DNA from 4 places in the Shewanella sp. GutCb genome. Region 2 is predicted to be linked to each of the others. Evidence: predicted binding sites of a transcription regulator. Region 2 holds the regulator's gene; each other region holds the start of a gene.
The links. The regulator sigma-54, encoded in region 2, starts transcription at its own class of promoters, with help from an activator protein. The targets are predictions, from matches to a motif close to GTTGGCACGNNNNTNGNNT.
Positions count from the first base shown of each region.

Region 1: a site for sigma-54 is predicted at 2,694-2,712, ahead of norV (anaerobic nitric oxide reductase flavorubredoxin). Genes of this name have one in related genera too.
Region 3: a site for sigma-54 is predicted at 2,197-2,215, ahead of CXF86_RS22245 (YccF domain-containing protein). Genes of this name have one in related genera too.
Region 4: a site for sigma-54 is predicted at 2,122-2,140, ahead of flgB (flagellar basal body rod protein FlgB). Genes of this name have one in related genera too.

Region 1 covers NZ_PJBL01000001.1:260,307-264,525, reverse strand. Annotated here, with positions in the region: gene norW (NADH:flavorubredoxin reductase NorW) at 1-1,110, opposite strand, end outside; gene norV (anaerobic nitric oxide reductase flavorubredoxin) at 1,134-2,645, opposite strand; gene CXF86_RS01160 (transcription antiterminator/RNA stability regulator CspE) at 3,425-3,637, opposite strand; gene torS (TMAO reductase system sensor histidine kinase/response regulator TorS) at 4,210-4,219, opposite strand, start outside.
Region 2 covers NZ_PJBL01000020.1:48,206-52,424, forward strand. Annotated here, with positions in the region: gene ptsN (PTS IIA-like nitrogen regulatory protein PtsN) at 359-802, opposite strand; gene hpf (ribosome hibernation promoting factor) at 805-1,092, opposite strand; gene CXF86_RS12065 (RNA polymerase factor sigma-54) at 1,123-2,634, opposite strand; gene lptB (LPS export ABC transporter ATP-binding protein) at 2,772-3,503, opposite strand; gene lptA (lipopolysaccharide transport periplasmic protein LptA) at 3,500-4,048, opposite strand; gene lptC (LPS export ABC transporter periplasmic protein LptC) at 4,112-4,219, opposite strand, start outside.
Region 3 covers NZ_PJBL01000106.1:183,817-188,035, forward strand. Annotated here, with positions in the region: gene CXF86_RS22235 (M14 family zinc carboxypeptidase) at 1-942, shown strand, start outside; gene CXF86_RS22240 (alpha/beta fold hydrolase) at 991-1,737, shown strand; gene CXF86_RS22245 (YccF domain-containing protein) at 1,734-2,141, opposite strand; gene CXF86_RS22250 (pyridoxal-phosphate dependent enzyme) at 2,368-3,288, shown strand; gene CXF86_RS22260 (mechanosensitive ion channel family protein) at 4,182-4,219, shown strand, end outside.
Region 4 covers NZ_PJBL01000004.1:67,968-72,186, reverse strand. Annotated here, with positions in the region: gene CXF86_RS05095 (chemotaxis protein CheV) at 106-1,026, shown strand; gene CXF86_RS05090 (CheR family methyltransferase) at 1,166-1,999, shown strand; gene flgB (flagellar basal body rod protein FlgB) at 2,173-2,571, shown strand; gene flgC (flagellar basal body rod protein FlgC) at 2,574-2,990, shown strand; gene flgD (flagellar hook assembly protein FlgD) at 3,016-3,822, shown strand; gene flgE (flagellar hook protein FlgE) at 3,897-4,219, shown strand, end outside.

The DNA of each region.
Region 1 (4,219 bases), on a different contig from region 2:
ATTGGTCACCACAAACCCTGTCATATTATTTTGATCATCATATGCTTCTGCCGTCACGCCTTGTTTATCAAAGCCCACTTTCCATGATGAATCAGTATTAAACCTGCCGCCGACTTGGATCGGATATGACGGTGTTTTCACTTTCACCATCATCGCTGGGAATGTCAGTTGTGATACTTGACCAAGTAACTGCTTAGCAAGCGCATTGGCACTCAAAATAATAGGTTGTAAATAAGCCATGACCTTGCCGTTAATCTCGGCGCAATCACCAAGGGCGTAAACATTGTTGGCAGATGATTGTAGCTTTTCATCCACTACAATACCGCGATTAACCTTAATATCCGCCTGCTGCGCTAAGTCGGTATTCGGTCGTAAACCCGCTGCAGAGATAACGCAATCGACAGTAAATACTTTACCCGCTTTAGTGGTAACCAGCATAGCTTGCTTGCCCTCTTCAGCTTTTGCGTTAATTTGCTCTATTGTCGTCACGTAGTCGTTAAGCTCGAGTGTCATTCCACCATCACGCAAAGGCTGTTCAAGCTTCAATGCGACAAAATCTGGTGCTACATTTGCGAGTAATCGACTATTAGGTTCAACAACAATCACCTTTTTGCCGCTCGTTTGTAGATCCATAGCCAGCTCAGCACCAATTAAGCCGCCGCCCATTATCAATATGCGATTAGCCGTGGTTAGCTTTTTCTGTGAAGCTCGGTACTCAGATAAACTGTTTAAAGTGACAATATCCACTGCAGCATCGCCTTTTATTGGCGGTACAAACGCGGTTGCGCCTGTTGCAAAGACTAGTTTAGAATATTGATAACTCTGCCCATTAGCTAACAGAGATTGCGTTTTGGTATCAACTTGTTCCACCCGTGTGTTGGCAAATAATTCAACCTGATACTGCGCAGCAAAGTCAGCTGCAGACAAGGTGATTAATGCATTTGCATCCTGCTGCTTGGAAAATACATGGCTTAAATCTGGCTTGTTGTATTCATCACCTTCATCAGCGGTAAAAACCTGAATAGGCAAACTAACATCTTGCCTGCGTATGTTCTTTATTAACTGATAGGCGGCGAAACCACTGCCAATGATTACAATCGGTGCTGTCATTACTACTTCCTCAAATACGTCGACTAAACCTTGTGTGCAATAAACACGTCTTTTCCCAAGTTACACTCAGGACAGAGGAAGTACTCAGGAACATCAGACCAAGGAGTACCGGGTTCAATTTCTTGGTTTGGCTCACCAATAGCCGGATCGTAAACCCAATTACACACGGTACAAATCATGCATTGGCAATCAGAATCATGCTCAGCATCTTTGTTATTGGCAACCGCTGCTTGCTGTGGTTGCTCAGACAAGCTGGCTACAGGCTTATTAGCTTCAGCTTTCTCATCCACAGCTACAGCCTTAGCAAATTGATTTATAGCAGGCGCATCGACCAATGGATGTAACGCCCACTGCTTAGCAATTTGACGGCCATGTTCACGGCATTCTCGCATCGCATTCCCATCTGGACGCCACTTAGTTTTCAAGCTAAGGGCCGTTTCGAAACCCGCGTCCATTAAGCGAGTTTGAATACGATCGACCGCACCGCCGCTCCAACCATAACTGCCGAACGCAGCGGCTTTTTTACCTTTAAATCTTAAGCCGGTGATCTCTTCAAGCATGCCTGCAATTTTTGGCATCATCACATTGTTCATTGTCGATGAACCTACCAATAAACCCTTTGATCGGAAGGTATGCGATAAAATTTCGTTCTTATCATGCTTTGAGACATTAAAGACTTTTACCGCCACGCCAGGGTCCACATCATGGATACCTTGAGCAATAGCATCAGCCATCATGCGTGTGTTGTTCGACATTGAATCGTAAAAGATGGTGATCTTATCTTCTTGATAACTGTCAGCCCACTCAAGGTATTGATGAATGATCTGCGTAGGGTTGTCACGCCAAACGATACCGTGAGAAGTAGCAATCATGTCCACAGGTACATTAAAGCTTAATACTTCGTGGATCTTAGCGGTCACCAGGCTGCTAAATGGAGTTAAGATATTTGCGTAATAGCGAAGACACTGCTCCTTAAGCTCATTCTGGTCCACTTCATCGTTAAATAGATGCTCGTCGCAGTAATGCTGGCCAAAGGCATCGTTACTAAATAACACCGCGTCCTCGGTCATGTAAGTCATCATACTGTCAGGCCAATGCAGCATAGGTGCTTCAATGAAGATGAGTTTCTTACCATTGCCGATATCTACGCTATCACCCGTTTTAACAATTTTAAAGTTCCACTCTGGATGGTGGTAGTGACCTACAATCGAATCAACAGCCGCTTCGGTGCAATAAATGGGCGTGCCGGGGATTTTTTCCAGTAATGCGGTTAATGCGCCGGAGTGATCTTCTTCCGCATGGTTCATCACGATAAAATCGATAGTATTAAGATCAATTTCCATCTCTAAATTTTGCACAAACTGATGACTAAAACGATGATCAACAGTATCGATTAATACTGTCTTCTCTTCACGGATGAGGTAACTGTTATAGCTAGTGCCTCTGGTCATCTTATATTCAGTACCATGGAAGTCTTGCACTTCCCAATCGCGTTGACCGACCCAATGAATGTTGTTTTTCACATGAATTGTCATTAGTTACACCCTAAAATATTAAATAAATTAAATCTTCTACTTGAGTAATTGCACTAACCATGCCAAAAAGTTAATTCATTGAAATAATTAGATAATGACAAAATCAAATCTAATGGGAGTGTAAATATGACAATGCAAAAAAGTGTCAAATAAACACTATCAATGTCAAAAAGACAATCCGATAATAGTCGCAATGACAGGCTAATAAAGAAGGAAATATCGCAGATAATGTCCATTTAGACAGAGTAAAATCAAGTAATTTGAGGACGAGAAATAGGTGCCGAGAGTAAGGATAATATTCGAGGGTCAATTCTGGGACGACTATATGACAACGTGGAATATAGGCAAGAGTAGATTTTGGCTGCCGTCTACAGCAAAGTTTATCAACACATATGACTAAACACATACCGCCAAGCCGATACTAGCTTCAAGCTAGCTCACAACCCTCTTTTTATTCTGACTCATTTGCTTTTTTATACGTATTATACCAATTGCATTAAGCATCTGTGTATTCAGTAGCAATAGCTCATGGTTTTCACTTCTGCTTTTCATTGAACCACTGCAGTCTCATCGATGCGCTTTGATTTGAAAATGGGTGAATGTGGCTGAGTTGACGACCTATTTAATCTAATGGGGATTAGAACAGAATTATTTTCTTTTAAACGCAAAAAAGCGAACCTAAAGGTTCGCTTTTTTTAATAACTAAAGAAAATTTAACTTTTCTTCAATTATTTAAAGTTGACTCAAACAGTAATTAAACTCTTTGTGTCGACTTTCGACTAGATAGCAACTACGTTAGCTGCTTGTGGGCCTTTTTGGCCTTGCTCTAGGTCGAAAGAAACTTTTTGGCCTTCAGCAAGAGTCTTGAAACCCTCTGAAGTGATAGCGCGGAAATGTACGAATACGTCAGCGCCGCCATTGTCTTGAGTAATGAAGCCAAAACCTTTGTCTTCGTTAAACCATTTTACGATGCCAGTAGTTGAGTTAGACATTTTATGTCCCTTATATTTAGTGGAGAATTAATAAATCTATCGCGAAAGTGCGATGTGCTGAGAGCTTGAATTATTAAATGTTACGATGAAGCTAAGGGAAACACAGATGATACAACGATAACGCAGAATCTGAAGCTTTACTTTTACTTGATGTTTCATTAATAACTCTGTATGCCAGAGCAAGGCGTACTTTACAGCACTTTGAGATATTGTAAAGCTTTTATTCATAAAAGATGAAGAGATACTATAAAAATTGAAAATCATTACCAATGTCGCATAGCTTTCAGTTTAGCCGCACGACTAAACTCAGTTCAGATGCTTGATGCTCTAAAGTCATCCTCGTAGCAATAGTACCCGCTCTATTTAGCTGCACTCACTTTATATACCATTCTACTTGAAGATGCAGGATTCAGGTAGAACGGGGATAGTCGTGTTCGTGAATATAGTATGAGTGTACCGCTGTCAGCTTCGCTTAGCCTTGGTAAGGGTAAACATCTTAATCTGCTGAGATGAGGAACCCTGAATGCTTTGATAACAAATATCTTCTATGTCTGCGCCTTTAACTAACAGTTCTACTGCGCT
Region 2 (4,219 bases):
GTAATAATAAATAATATTGCTGTAATAAATGCCTAGGTCGTTAAATCTTACTGCTTGTATATCGGTAATCTCTAGCGACTTACGGACTTGAGTCCGTCGAGATAGTTGCACTTTTAGGTTTGTTTTTACCGCAGTTTATACATTATTTTGGCGAGGTGGGACGATACGGAGGCAATGCAGTTTAATTATTCTCCACAAATAGCCTATAACACGGCAACAATAGCTTAGGAACACTGGTTTAAGTGTTTCTAAGCTATTCCTACAAGAGTGTGTAAGCGTTTCTCTTTGCTCATGTCTTGTACTTCTTGAACATCAAAAAATGCGTAAAAACTAAGCTCGACAGATCAGAGACCTCTCACTATTGAGTGATTAAGTCATATAACTCAGATTCACTCTTACTTTTTCTCAACTGCTTCACGATCGCTTTGTCGTTAAGCTTTTCTGCCATTGAAGACAGCGTCGCGAGATGTTGCTCACATTGATCTGCGGGCACTAACAGGGCAAATAATATATCAACCGGTTGCTTATCTATCGAGTCAAAAGATATCGGTGTTTCACATTTGATTAATATGCCCAATGGATGGTCAATATTAGCCAATCTCCCGTGAGGGATTGCTATACCGTTGCCTATACCTGTGCTACCCATTTTTTCGCGAGCCAACAGGCTTTCGAAAATCTCTTGTGAAGAAAGGGTAGGGTACTGGGCAGCGGCAATATCGCTGATGAGTTCCAGTACTTTTTTCTTACTGCCCGGAGTGGCACAGGTAGTGCATTCCGGCTGCAGGATGGTACATAGTTCCATCGTTAGTGTTTGGTCAGCTTCTCTTTGTGTTTAATAACCTGACGATCTAATTTGTCGATCAGGGAGTCGATTGCGGCGTACATGTCCGCATGTTCCGAAGTGGCAAAAACTTCACCTTTTTTCAGGTGAATTCGTGCTTCGGCAATCTGTTGCATTTTTTCAACATTCAATATGACGTGCACATTATTGATCTGATCGAAATGACGTTCAAGCTTTGTAAATTTTTCTTCAACATAACTGCGCAGTGACGCAGTGATTTCAATGTGATGCCCAGTAAGGTTAATTTGCATAGAAAGATTCCTCCAAGTGTCTAATTTTAGTTATAAACTCTTGCGTTGGTTTGAGGGCGGGATCATCATTGCTTCGCGGTATTTCGCGATGGTACGTCGAGCAACTTTAATCCCCTGTTCTGCCAACAGTTGCGCCATTTTGCTATCGCTTAATGGTTTCTGTTGGTTTTCAGCTGCGACTAACTTCTTAATAAACGCTCTAATTGCTGTTGATGAGCACTCTCCACCGTCGTCGGTTCCGACATGACTAGAGAAGAAATACTTTAACTCGAAAATACCTCTAGGGGTATGCATATACTTTTGTGTGGTCACCCTTGAGATAGTGGATTCATGCATCTCTACGGCTTCAGCAATGTCGTTGAGTACCATAGGTTTCATGGCTTCATCACCATATTCGAAAAATCCCTGTTGGAACTTCACAATACAGTTGGAGACTTTTAGGAGGGTCTCATTACGACTCTCAATGCTTTTAATAAACCATTTAGCTTCTTGTAAGTGACTACGAATAAATTGGCCATCTGCTTGATTTTTTTGGCTACGAGCCATCGAAGCATAGTGTTGATTGACGTTGATTTTTGGCATGTAGTCGGGGTTGAGTTCAACCACCCAACGGCCTTTCTTTTTTGTCACTGAAACGTCGGGGATCACATATTCGTCTTTACTTCGCGTGACTGCCAGGCCCGGTCTTGGGTTCAAGGTTTGAATAAGCGTGATAGCATCACGCAGGTCATCCTCTTTGAGCTTAGTCTTACGCATCAATTGCCTAAAATCACGTCCAGCAATCAAATCTAAGTAATCTTTAATGAGCAGGCGAGCATTGTCTATATGGGGTGTTGTTTCTGCATATTGAGCTAATTGGATAAGCAGACATTCACTGAGATCTCTGGCTGCGACGCCGATAGGGTCGAAATGCTGCACGCGTTTGAGTACGGCTTCCACTTCGTCTATCTCGATCTCTGGATCGCCCATTGCTTCAAGAATATCTTCACAATTCTGAGTAAGGTAACCTCGCTCATCAACCGCATCAATAATGGCGGTGGCAATCGCTAGGTCATTATCAGAAAAAGGCGTTAGATTTTTCTGCCATTCAAGATGTTCGTATAAACCTTCAGTGGTTTCGCCTTGGAATGGCATATCATCATCGCGCATTCCGCCGGAGCTTGAATTCGAAGACACGGTATAGACTTCATCCCAAGTAGTATCCATTGGGAGTTCATCTGGCATTGAATCTTGCGTTAATGCATCAGAGGTGTCTACCGCAGCGCTATCCTGCTGTGGATCAACATCTGTGTTACTGCTGTATTCATTGTCGCTATCCGACTCTGAATAGCTGTCAGAGTCACTGGTGGTTCTATCTTCGTTGCTGATAGGCTCGCCATCGGATTGCTCTTCATCTAATTCAAGCAGTGGATTAGAGTCTAATGCTTGCTGGATCTCTTGCTGCAGCTCTAAAGAGGACAATTGCAAAAGGCGAATAGCCTGCTGTAATTGTGGAGTCATAGTTAGCTGCTGACCCATTTTGAGCTGGAGTGACGCTTTCATCTTACCGCTATTCCCTACACTGTAATTAAACGTTGAAGCTCGGTGATTTGACGAAGAGAGCTTAAAGAGTCAACACTTTGATTGTATTCATATACTTAGCTAATGCTATACAATTAAACCCGCATACTGTGGGTTAACTATAGCCTGAATTGTTCACCTAAGTACACTGCTCGAACCTGCTGATTATCTAATATCTCGGCAGGTGTGCCTTCTGCAATCAAATTTCCGTGACTTACGATATAGGCATGTTCACAAACGTCCAATGTTTCACGCACATTGTGGTCTGTGATCAACACCCCTAAGCCACGGCTTTTTAACTGTTCAATAATCTTTTTAATATCGATAACCGATATTGGATCAACGCCGGCAAAAGGTTCATCGAGTAGAATAAACTTTGGGTTGGCTGCCAGTGCTCGAGCAATTTCAACTCTGCGGCGTTCACCACCTGATAACGCCATGCCTTGGCTATCGCGGATATGGGTGATGTGAAACTCTTCGAGTAGGTGTTCAAGTTGCTCTTCACGCTGCTCGTTATTGATATCTTTGCGAGTCTGTAATACTGCCATGATATTGTCACGCACTGAGAGCTTTCTAAAGATGCTTGCCTCTTGTGGCAAGTAGCCAATGCCTTTACGTGCTCGGAGATGCATTGGGTCTAAGGTTAAATCATCGTCATCGATTAAGATCTGACCCTTGTCGCTCTGAACTAAACCAACAACCATATAAAATGTTGTGGTTTTACCTGCACCATTAGGACCCAATAACCCAACAATTTGCCCTGTTTTGACCGTTAAACTCACATCTTGAACAACGGCTCGGCTCTTATAACTTTTCGCTAAATTGCGTACGGTCAGCGTTTTTTGGGTCATTGCTGTTCCTGCTTTTTAATGGGTGCGGCTGGGGTTTCAGGCGTCTCTTCTTGATAAGCTTCAGGCTGAATGATAGTGATCACGCGATCATTACCTTTACCTGTACTTTCTGCGACTAATTTTTGTAGTCCGATATTGTACTTGATGCGGTTACCCGTGACTTGGCTGCCCTCTTGCTCCAAGGTTGCATTACCTAACAAGGTTAAGGTTCTTGTTGCCAACTCATAACGGATCTCTTTCGCACTTGCCATCGCCGGGCGGCCATCTTCCATCATTTGGGTATATGTCGCAGGATTACCCGTAGCCACGAGTATTTTTCCTGAGCTCGCTTCTTTAGAGAACACCCGTAATTCATCAGCCTTCATTTTAATTGAACCCTGAGTTACTTCTACAGGACCAAAAAAGATCACCTGATTATTTTTTATATCAGCTTCTTGGCTGGCAGCAGCAATTTTAACTTCTTGCTTTAAGTCATCGACTTGCGCGTAGCTACTAATGCTAAGCAGACACAACAGACCTGCAAGTATTGATTGATTGTATTTCATAACTTCCTTCTACTCCGCTATTGGGTTGCTAGCATGAGTGAGTATATTTGTTTTTTGAATCGCTTACTTAACATCGTAGATCCCTTCGACTTGACTGATCAACTTTACACTTTGGGCGTTAAGATCAGCATAAAGGCCTGTTCCCTGAATCACAAACTCATTGCCAGTGAC
Region 3 (4,219 bases), on a different contig from region 2:
CCACAATTGCGAGCCAAAACACTAACTGAACTGACATATAAAAATCAGTCTTTCCCTGTCATTTGTGCTGAACTAGGCAGTGAAGCAGCAGACAAGCCTTGTGTGCTGTTTGTCGGAGGTGTACATGGAGTTGAAAGAATTGGCACTCAAGTGATCCTCGCTTTACTCGAAAGCCTATTAGCCAGGCTGGAGTGGGATAGTCAGTTACAAATTCTGTTAACAAAAATTAGAATTGCATTTGTGCCTATCGTTAATCCAATAGGCTTGCTAAATGGCACTCGGTGCAATGGTCAGCAAGTTGATTTAATGCGTAACGCGCCAATTGATGCGACAACGAAAGTGACCTTTTTAGTGGGGGGGCAAAGAGTGACTCCGCTATTACCCTGGTATCGAGGCAAAAAAGGGGTGGAGCCGGAAACCGCCGCCTTAATCAACTATGTAGAATTATTGCGATCAAATGCTTCTAGTGTTATTTCACTGGATGCACACTCAGGATTTGGACTATCAGATCATATTTGGTTTCCGTTTGCAGGGTCTCATCAACCGATAAAGAGTCTAGGCCAAATTTACCATTTAAAGCAGCTTTATAAAGCAAGCTTCCCGCACCATAATCATTATCAGTTCTCCCCCCAGAGCCTTATTTATCGTACTCATGGTGATATATGGGATTATTTGGCAATGAAGCAAAATGACGCGCCGTTGTTGCCTTTGACATTGGAGATGGGCTCTTGGGCATGGGTAAAGAAAAACCCACGACAGCTATTCAATTTTGCCGGTTTATTTAACCCTCAAAAGCAACATCGACATGTTAGAACGTTGCGAAAACACACTGTATTGATGCAGTTTCTAATGGACTTAGCGGCGAGCCGAGCTATAGAGGACATGAGTTGTGAGTTATTAACTCGTCAATACGCTGCTGCAATGCAAGACTGGTATGACTAAAGATAACTATAAAAGACAGCAGGCCTAAAAGTTAATTAAGGACGGACTATGCAAAGCTGGGTACTCATTAGGGGCTTGATGCGAGATAAGCGTCATTGGCGAGAATTTGAAGATGATTTAACGGTGCAAGTGGCAGCAAATAAAATTGATGTTATCGCGCTCGATACGTTAGGCAATGGGACATTGAGTGATTGCACCAGCCCGCTAACCATAACGGCATACGCTAAGGCATTAGTTAAACAACTAACAGGCAATGACAACTGTCTTATAGGGCTTTCTATGGGCGCAATGATCGCGCTTGAAATGGCTCGCTTAGCGCCACAAAAAGTAAGCAAGGTGGTTGTTATCAACGCAAGTGCGGCTAACTTATCTCCTTGGTATGCAAGGTTTAATCTAAAAGCCATCGTTACTGCCTATCTGGGGCGAGTTAAGCAGGGGGCGGTGCATTGGTTAGAGTGCACAGCGCTTAAACTCTCGAGTGAGCGTTATGGTGACAATCAAGCGATGTGTGAGCATTGGAGTGAACTCAGATTAGATTATCGAAGCAAGATGCATAATGTCGTTCGGCAAATATGGGCCTGTGCTAACTTTCAAACCCCTGATAATTTACAGCAGCCCATTTTTGTTTTCAATGGCAGCTCTGATAGGCTAGTTAATCCCAGTTGTAGTGTACAACTGTCACTTTATTATAAAACTGAACTGATTGAGTTTGAAGCGGCGGGACATGATATTAGTTTAGATTGTCCAGCTGCGCTAATTGCGCAGCTGGAAAAAGTGCTTTTGTCATCGGCTTAAGCTTTTGCTACCACGGTTTGACCTATAGGGGTTAAGCTCAAAATGGCGAGCTTTAAATGCTGTATTGCAAACGGAATACCAATAATGGTAACGGCGCATGCAAAAGCGTGAACGATATGACCAATCGCAAGCCAGATACCAAACAATAAAAACCAAACAATATTGCCCAGCATACCAAAAGCACCCGTGCCTAAATCTTCCACCCCTGTGATTGAGCGGCGACTTATAGAGTCTTGACCGAATGGCCAAAAAGTCATCTCACCGATAACGAAACAAGCTCGTCCGAATGGGATCCCAATAATGGTAATAAAGCACAAAAGGCCGGCTAACCACCACGCTAGCCCCATTACAAAACCGCCCAACACAAACCAAGCTATATTAAACACTAAGCGTAAAACTGCCATGAAAGATCCCTCACTATAAAAATATACTGCCCTGTGGGCACTGCTATATTGTATAAAGCAATTATCACGCCATGTGTTGGTGGGTTGTTTTATATGCTGTTTGGGGGTTTATGAATGTTTTCGAATAACGGAATAGACCAAAAGTTAGTGATTTTTTTACATCGAGGTCAAAACTGCACTAAGTAAAGCGTTACAATAGTCACTCATTACATTAAGAGAATTTGCTGTGTTTACTCACACTCCAGTTGATAGTATCGACTTTAATGGTTGCCGTGTTTTTGTAAAAAGAGATGATCTGTTACATAAAGATTTCTCTGGTAATAAGGCACGTAAATTTGCTTACTTTCTACATAACGACTTCCCTGGTATCACCCGATTAGTCGGTTATGGTTCTCCTGTTGCAAACTCGCTTTATTCAATGTCAGCTTTAGCTAAATTAAAAGGCTGGCAACTTGATTTTTATACTGATCATATTGCAGCGCAAGTTTTAGCATCGTCAAAGGGAAATTATGCAGCGGCTGTCGAGAATGGCGCAAACGTCATCGATCTCTCTTTGGTTGCTGATAGGAAGGGTAGAGGCTGTAAAGAGTATATCGAGCAAGATGTGCTACCAAATGATAGTAAGGCTTTGTTTGTTCCTGAGGGAGGCCGTTGTCTTTATGCTCGGGAAGGGGTACACCAACTTGCAAAAGAGATTGTCAATTGGTTCGCGTCTAGTCAGCTAGATGAATTGACTGTTTTTCTTCCGTCTGGAACCGGCACTACTGCGGTATTCTTAAATGAATATTTTGTACTTAATAATAACAACATAAAAGTAATGACATGTGCTTGTGTAGGAGATGAAGACTACCTTAACCAGCAGTTTTCTGAGCTAATCAATGACACTTCATTTCACCCAGAGATAATAAGCACAGCTAAAAAATATCATTTCGGAAAGCTATATAAAATCTTTTATGACATTTGGCGTAAAGTGGGTGAGCAGGGGATTGAGTTTGAATTACTGTATGATCCTAAGGGTTGGATGTGTGTAGAGCAGTATTTATCCGAATATCCAGATGCAGCGATTATCTACATTCATCAAGGTGGTTTATTAGGAAATGAGACGATGTTGCCACGTTACCAACGTAAATATACGGCAGTATTGTGAGCTTAGGATTGTTTCTTTTTTTCTGGGGGGAGGAATTTCCATTTGGTTAGGCTAGATACCTGAGCAGAGGTAAAGCCTAAACCAAATGAAGATGACTAAATAGCTGAATATGTTTCAGTCCTATTCGTTTGCCTATGAAGACAAACTATCGATACGAGTGAGAGGAGTTGTATCGAAAAGTCGGTTTTACTTACTTGAAGACAATAACCAATTCATAAATTTAAGCGCTTCAGTGCGCTTTGAAAAAGTCTGTCTGTTTTTGCCTTGACTGTCTGTGAAGGCGATTGAAGATTTGTTGACTGAAATTGAATCTACTGGAAAGTTGACTGTAATTTCGTGTCCATTTACTAGGTATGACATATGGTCACACTCCTTTTATTAACGCTACCAAGTTGGTAGTGATTTATAACAATAAGATATCCTTAGCATTTTTGCGAAAGATGAATTTAAGTTCAATTCGAGAGTACTCATCTTTTTATGCTTATACAAGTGACTTGTAGTCAGTTTTGTTAACGAATGTGTTGTTTATGTCGCAAAAACAAAACTAATCTCAAGCTGAACCAAGTAAAGCATAAAGATATGACAGTAAAATGACTGTCTATTAAGATGATTGAACCAGTTGTGATAACGCTTATGTGGGGATCAAACGACGAATCGTGGATGTTTACAGAAGGCGGTGAAAGTATATCAAAAAAGGGTATATCTCTAAAAACTGACTGGATTATATCGAGTAAATGAATCTTGTCAACAAATAAAATTAAAACGCTTGTGTTTAAGATAGTTTATTATTAAGTGTTAACAATACGTTAATCAGTGCTAGGTTGACTAATATTTGATTAATCATATTTTGTCGATGTTTATTAAACATCGGTGTATCAAAATGGAGTCTTTCGATGACAAGGATTATTTTCTCTCTACTGTTAGTCATGCT
Region 4 (4,219 bases), on a different contig from region 2:
AGTATTGACAATATGGATGCGAAAGATCAACGAAATAAGCGTTAACTACACCTAAATTTAATCTTTTAGATTTAACCGATAAAAAGTAAGTACAAGGCAAATTTTATGTCGAACATTCTTGATTCAGTAAATAAGCGAACGCAATTGGTTGGGCAAAACCGACTTGAGTTATTGTTATTTAAACTTAATGGACGTCAACGATTCGGCATTAACGTATTTAAGGTAAAAGAGGTGCTGCAATGCCCTCCGTTAACAAGCTTACCTAGACTTAACTCTAGTGTGCGTGGCATTGCCCATGTACGCGGCATGACCATTTCAGTGATTGATTTGAGTGCTGCAACAGGCGGCCGCCCAATTGAGAACATTGAGAACAGCTTTATTATCATTTCTGAGTACAACCGCAGTGTGCAGGGGTTCTTAGTCAGTTCGGTTGAACGTATTATTAATATGAACTGGGAAGCGATCATGCCGCCACCACAAGGCGCCGGACGTGGCTCATATTTGACGGCCGTGACAGAGATTGATAATGAGTTAGTGGAGATTTTGGATGTTGAGAAAATCTTAGATGAGATTTCACCCGTCAATACCAACATCAGTAAAGAGTTAGACGAGAAGCTGACAATCGATAGAAATAAGCATTATCACATTATGGTGATAGATGACTCATCGGTGGCCCGTAAACAGATTATTCGAGCGTTAGCCTCGCTTGATCTGCAAATCGATACTGCCAAAGATGGTAAAGAAGCATTAGAAAAGTTACGTGCAATAGCGGCGGAACTCGACGACGTGTCGACTGAAATTCCGTTGATTATTTCAGATATTGAAATGCCTGAAATGGATGGTTATACCCTCACCGCTGAAATACGTGATGATCCTAAGCTTAGAAACATCAAAGTGGTGTTACATACTTCGCTTAGTGGCGTGTTTAATCAGGCGATGGTGCAAAAAGTGGGCGCTAATGACTTTATTGCTAAGTTTAACCCTGATGAGTTAGCCGCCGCGGTAAACAAACATTTAAGTTTATAACGCGTAGGGCTAAGTTCACAGCAAAGCCAGCGGAAACCAAGTCTTGCTTGTGTTTCCGAGATGGCTAATGTATAACCCAGCGATTGTTGTAAAGTTGCGCCTTTTATGCGACTTGTTTTATTGATATTTAGGATACAGAGTGCCGAATAAATCACTTGCTGAAAACGAGTACCATCAGTTCAGACTGTTTTTAGAGCAGCACAGCGGTATTGTGCTCGGTGACAGCAAGCAATATCTTGTGCGCAGTCGATTGGCGCCGCTAATGGGCAAGTATAATCTTCCCTCTTTATCGGATGTTGTAAAGCATTCAATGAAACCCACTGAGCGTCAACTTCGCACTGAAGTTATCGATGCCATGACAACCAACGAAACCCTTTGGTTTCGCGATCGCTATCCTTTCGAGTTGTTGTTTAATTCCATTTTGCCCAATTACAGCCGACTCGGTCGACCGGTAAAAATATGGTCAGCTGCCTGTTCGTCGGGGCAAGAGCCGTATTCTTTAAGTATGACGATTCTGGAATATCAGCAGCGTAAACCTGGAACACTGCCCGGTGGAGCGAGTATATTGGCGACGGATCTCTCGCCGACGATGCTTGAGCGCTGTAAAAAAGCGGAGTATGACAATTTAGCGTTAGCCCGTGGTTTATCAGATGAACGAAAACGTCATTTTTTTGATGCATTGCCATCGGGTAATATGGTGATTAAGAACAATGTGAAGCAATTGGTTAATTTTCGAGCTCACAACTTGCTCGAAAATTATACCTTGCTCGGCAAGTTCGACATTATCTTTTGCCGCAATGTATTGATCTACTTCTCTCCAGAGGCAAAGCGGAAAATATTGCGGCAATTTGCTGCCGCACTGAACCCTAAAGGTATTCTTTTCTTGGGTGCGTCAGAGTCTATTGCCGGTTTGTCTGATGAGTTTGATATGGTGCGCTGTAATCCTGGCATCTATTACCAAAAACGAACTTAAGCTTATTGTTGTGGGTGTTGAAGTGCAATCAACGCATTTTTGACACCCTGTTTATCCGCATCATCCCGCCGCTATAGCGCTACCCTCTAAGTAAATCGTCTATTTTCATTCTTTTAGACTAATTTGGCACACCAATTGCTTTATTCTAGCTATCGAGCTGAGGAGGCAATTTTATGGCGATTAATTTTGATAGTGCATTAGGCGTTCATCAGTACACTTTGGGCGTACGCTCTCAACGTGCAGAGGTCCTATCTTCAAATATTGCCAATGCCGACACACCAAACTATAAAGCCCGCGATGTTGATTTTGCTAAAGCAATGAATTCAGCGCAGTCACGTCAATCGGGCTTGTCCATGACCAAGAGCGATAGCAAGCACTTCGATTTAGCCGCGTTAACGCAGCAAAATGTCGCTTATCGGGTACCGAATCAGCCAGACACCGGTGACGGTAATACAGTAGACATTCAAGAGGAGCAATCAGCCTTCATGAAAAATGCCCTTGAGTATCAAATGTCACTCGGTTTTCTCGACAGCAAGTTTTCAGGCATGAAAAAAGCGATTAGAGGCGAATAATTATGAGTTTATTTAATATTTTTAACGTCGCAGGTTCAGGTATGTCGGCGCAATCGGTCAGACTCAATACCACGGCCAGTAATATTGCCAACGCAGACTCTGTATCTAGCAGTGTGGGTAAGACCTATCGTGCTCGCCATCCTATTTTTGAAGCTGAAATGAACCAAGCTCAACAGCATCAAAGTGCTTCACAAGCCGTTGCCGTTAAGGGAATTGTTGAAAGTGACTTACCGTTAAATAAAGAATACTCGCCAGGTCATCCAATGGCCGATACTGATGGCTTTATCTATAAGCCCAATGTCAATGTGATGGAGGAGATGGCCGACATGATCTCTGCCTCTCGCTCATATCAGATGAATGTACAAGTGACTGAAGCTGCAAAATCGATGCTTCAGCAAACCCTTAGAATTGGTAAATAAACTCAGTGAAAGCTGGAGGTAAATTTTGAGCCTTATTAATCCGCTCAATAACACGCAATCTGCAACAGGCCAGCCACAAAGTGCTAGCACTGTTACGCCGCAAGCTGCGACGCAGACGACGGTACAAAGTAACGCGGCAGCAACGTCGACTCCGACAACGGGTAATCCGTTTTTAGACAGTTTGCGTTTGCCTGCAGAAAATTCAATACCTGAAGCCAATAGTCAGGACTTATCGCAAGAAGATTTCTTCTCGCTGTTGAGTCAACAGTTGTCGATGCAAGATCCGTTTAAGCCAGTCGACAATGATCAAATGATCCAACAGATGGCATCGTTCTCGACCGTTGACGGTATTAGCAAGCTTAACGAAGAGATTGTTAACCTCAATGCGCTAACGACATCAAGCCAAGCCTTGCAAGCGTCAGGTCTGGTTGGGCAAAAAGTACTTATCCCATCGGATACCGGCTATATCTCAGCTGAAGAGCCGGTCATAAAGGGGGTCGTCAGTACGCCTGAAACGATTAAAGACTTAACCGTTCGCGTCGAAGATGAATCTGGTCAGCTGATATCTACTTTTCAAGTGGATGGCAGTGCGGGCGGCAACGTTGAGGTGACTTGGGACGGTATGGGTAAAAATGGCGAGCCTGTTGCTGAAGGGAGTTACACCCTAAAAGTCACGGGTAAAGTTGATGGCAAGAGTGAAGAATTACCCGTTTCAACTTACGCTCACGTCACGAGCGTGTCGTTAGGGACAGCAGCTACCGGCGCTATTTTGAATTTGCGCGGCGTTGGCGGTATTAAGATTAGTGATGTATTAGCGGTGTCAGAATCGTAAACGCACGACAGATATTAATAAGAGAGGCAGATAAACCTCTCCTAAAACGAATTGAACAAGGATAGAGGTGAACTATGTCATTTAACATTGCTCTGAGCGGTATATCTGCTGCGCAAAAAGATCTCAATACAACCGCAAACAATATCGCTAACGTTAACACCACTGGTTTTAAAGAATCACGCGCTGAGTTTGCCGATGTTTACGCGACCTCTATTTTTGCTAATAGCAAAACAACCGTCGGTGGCGGTGTTGCAACCAGCCAGGTGGCGCAGCAGTTCCAGCAAGGTAGCTTACAATTTACCAATAACTCACTTGATATGGCGATTAACGGCGGTGGTTTCTTCGTCACTTCATCAGAAGTGGGCTCGCAGGATCATTCATTTACTCGTGCGGGTGC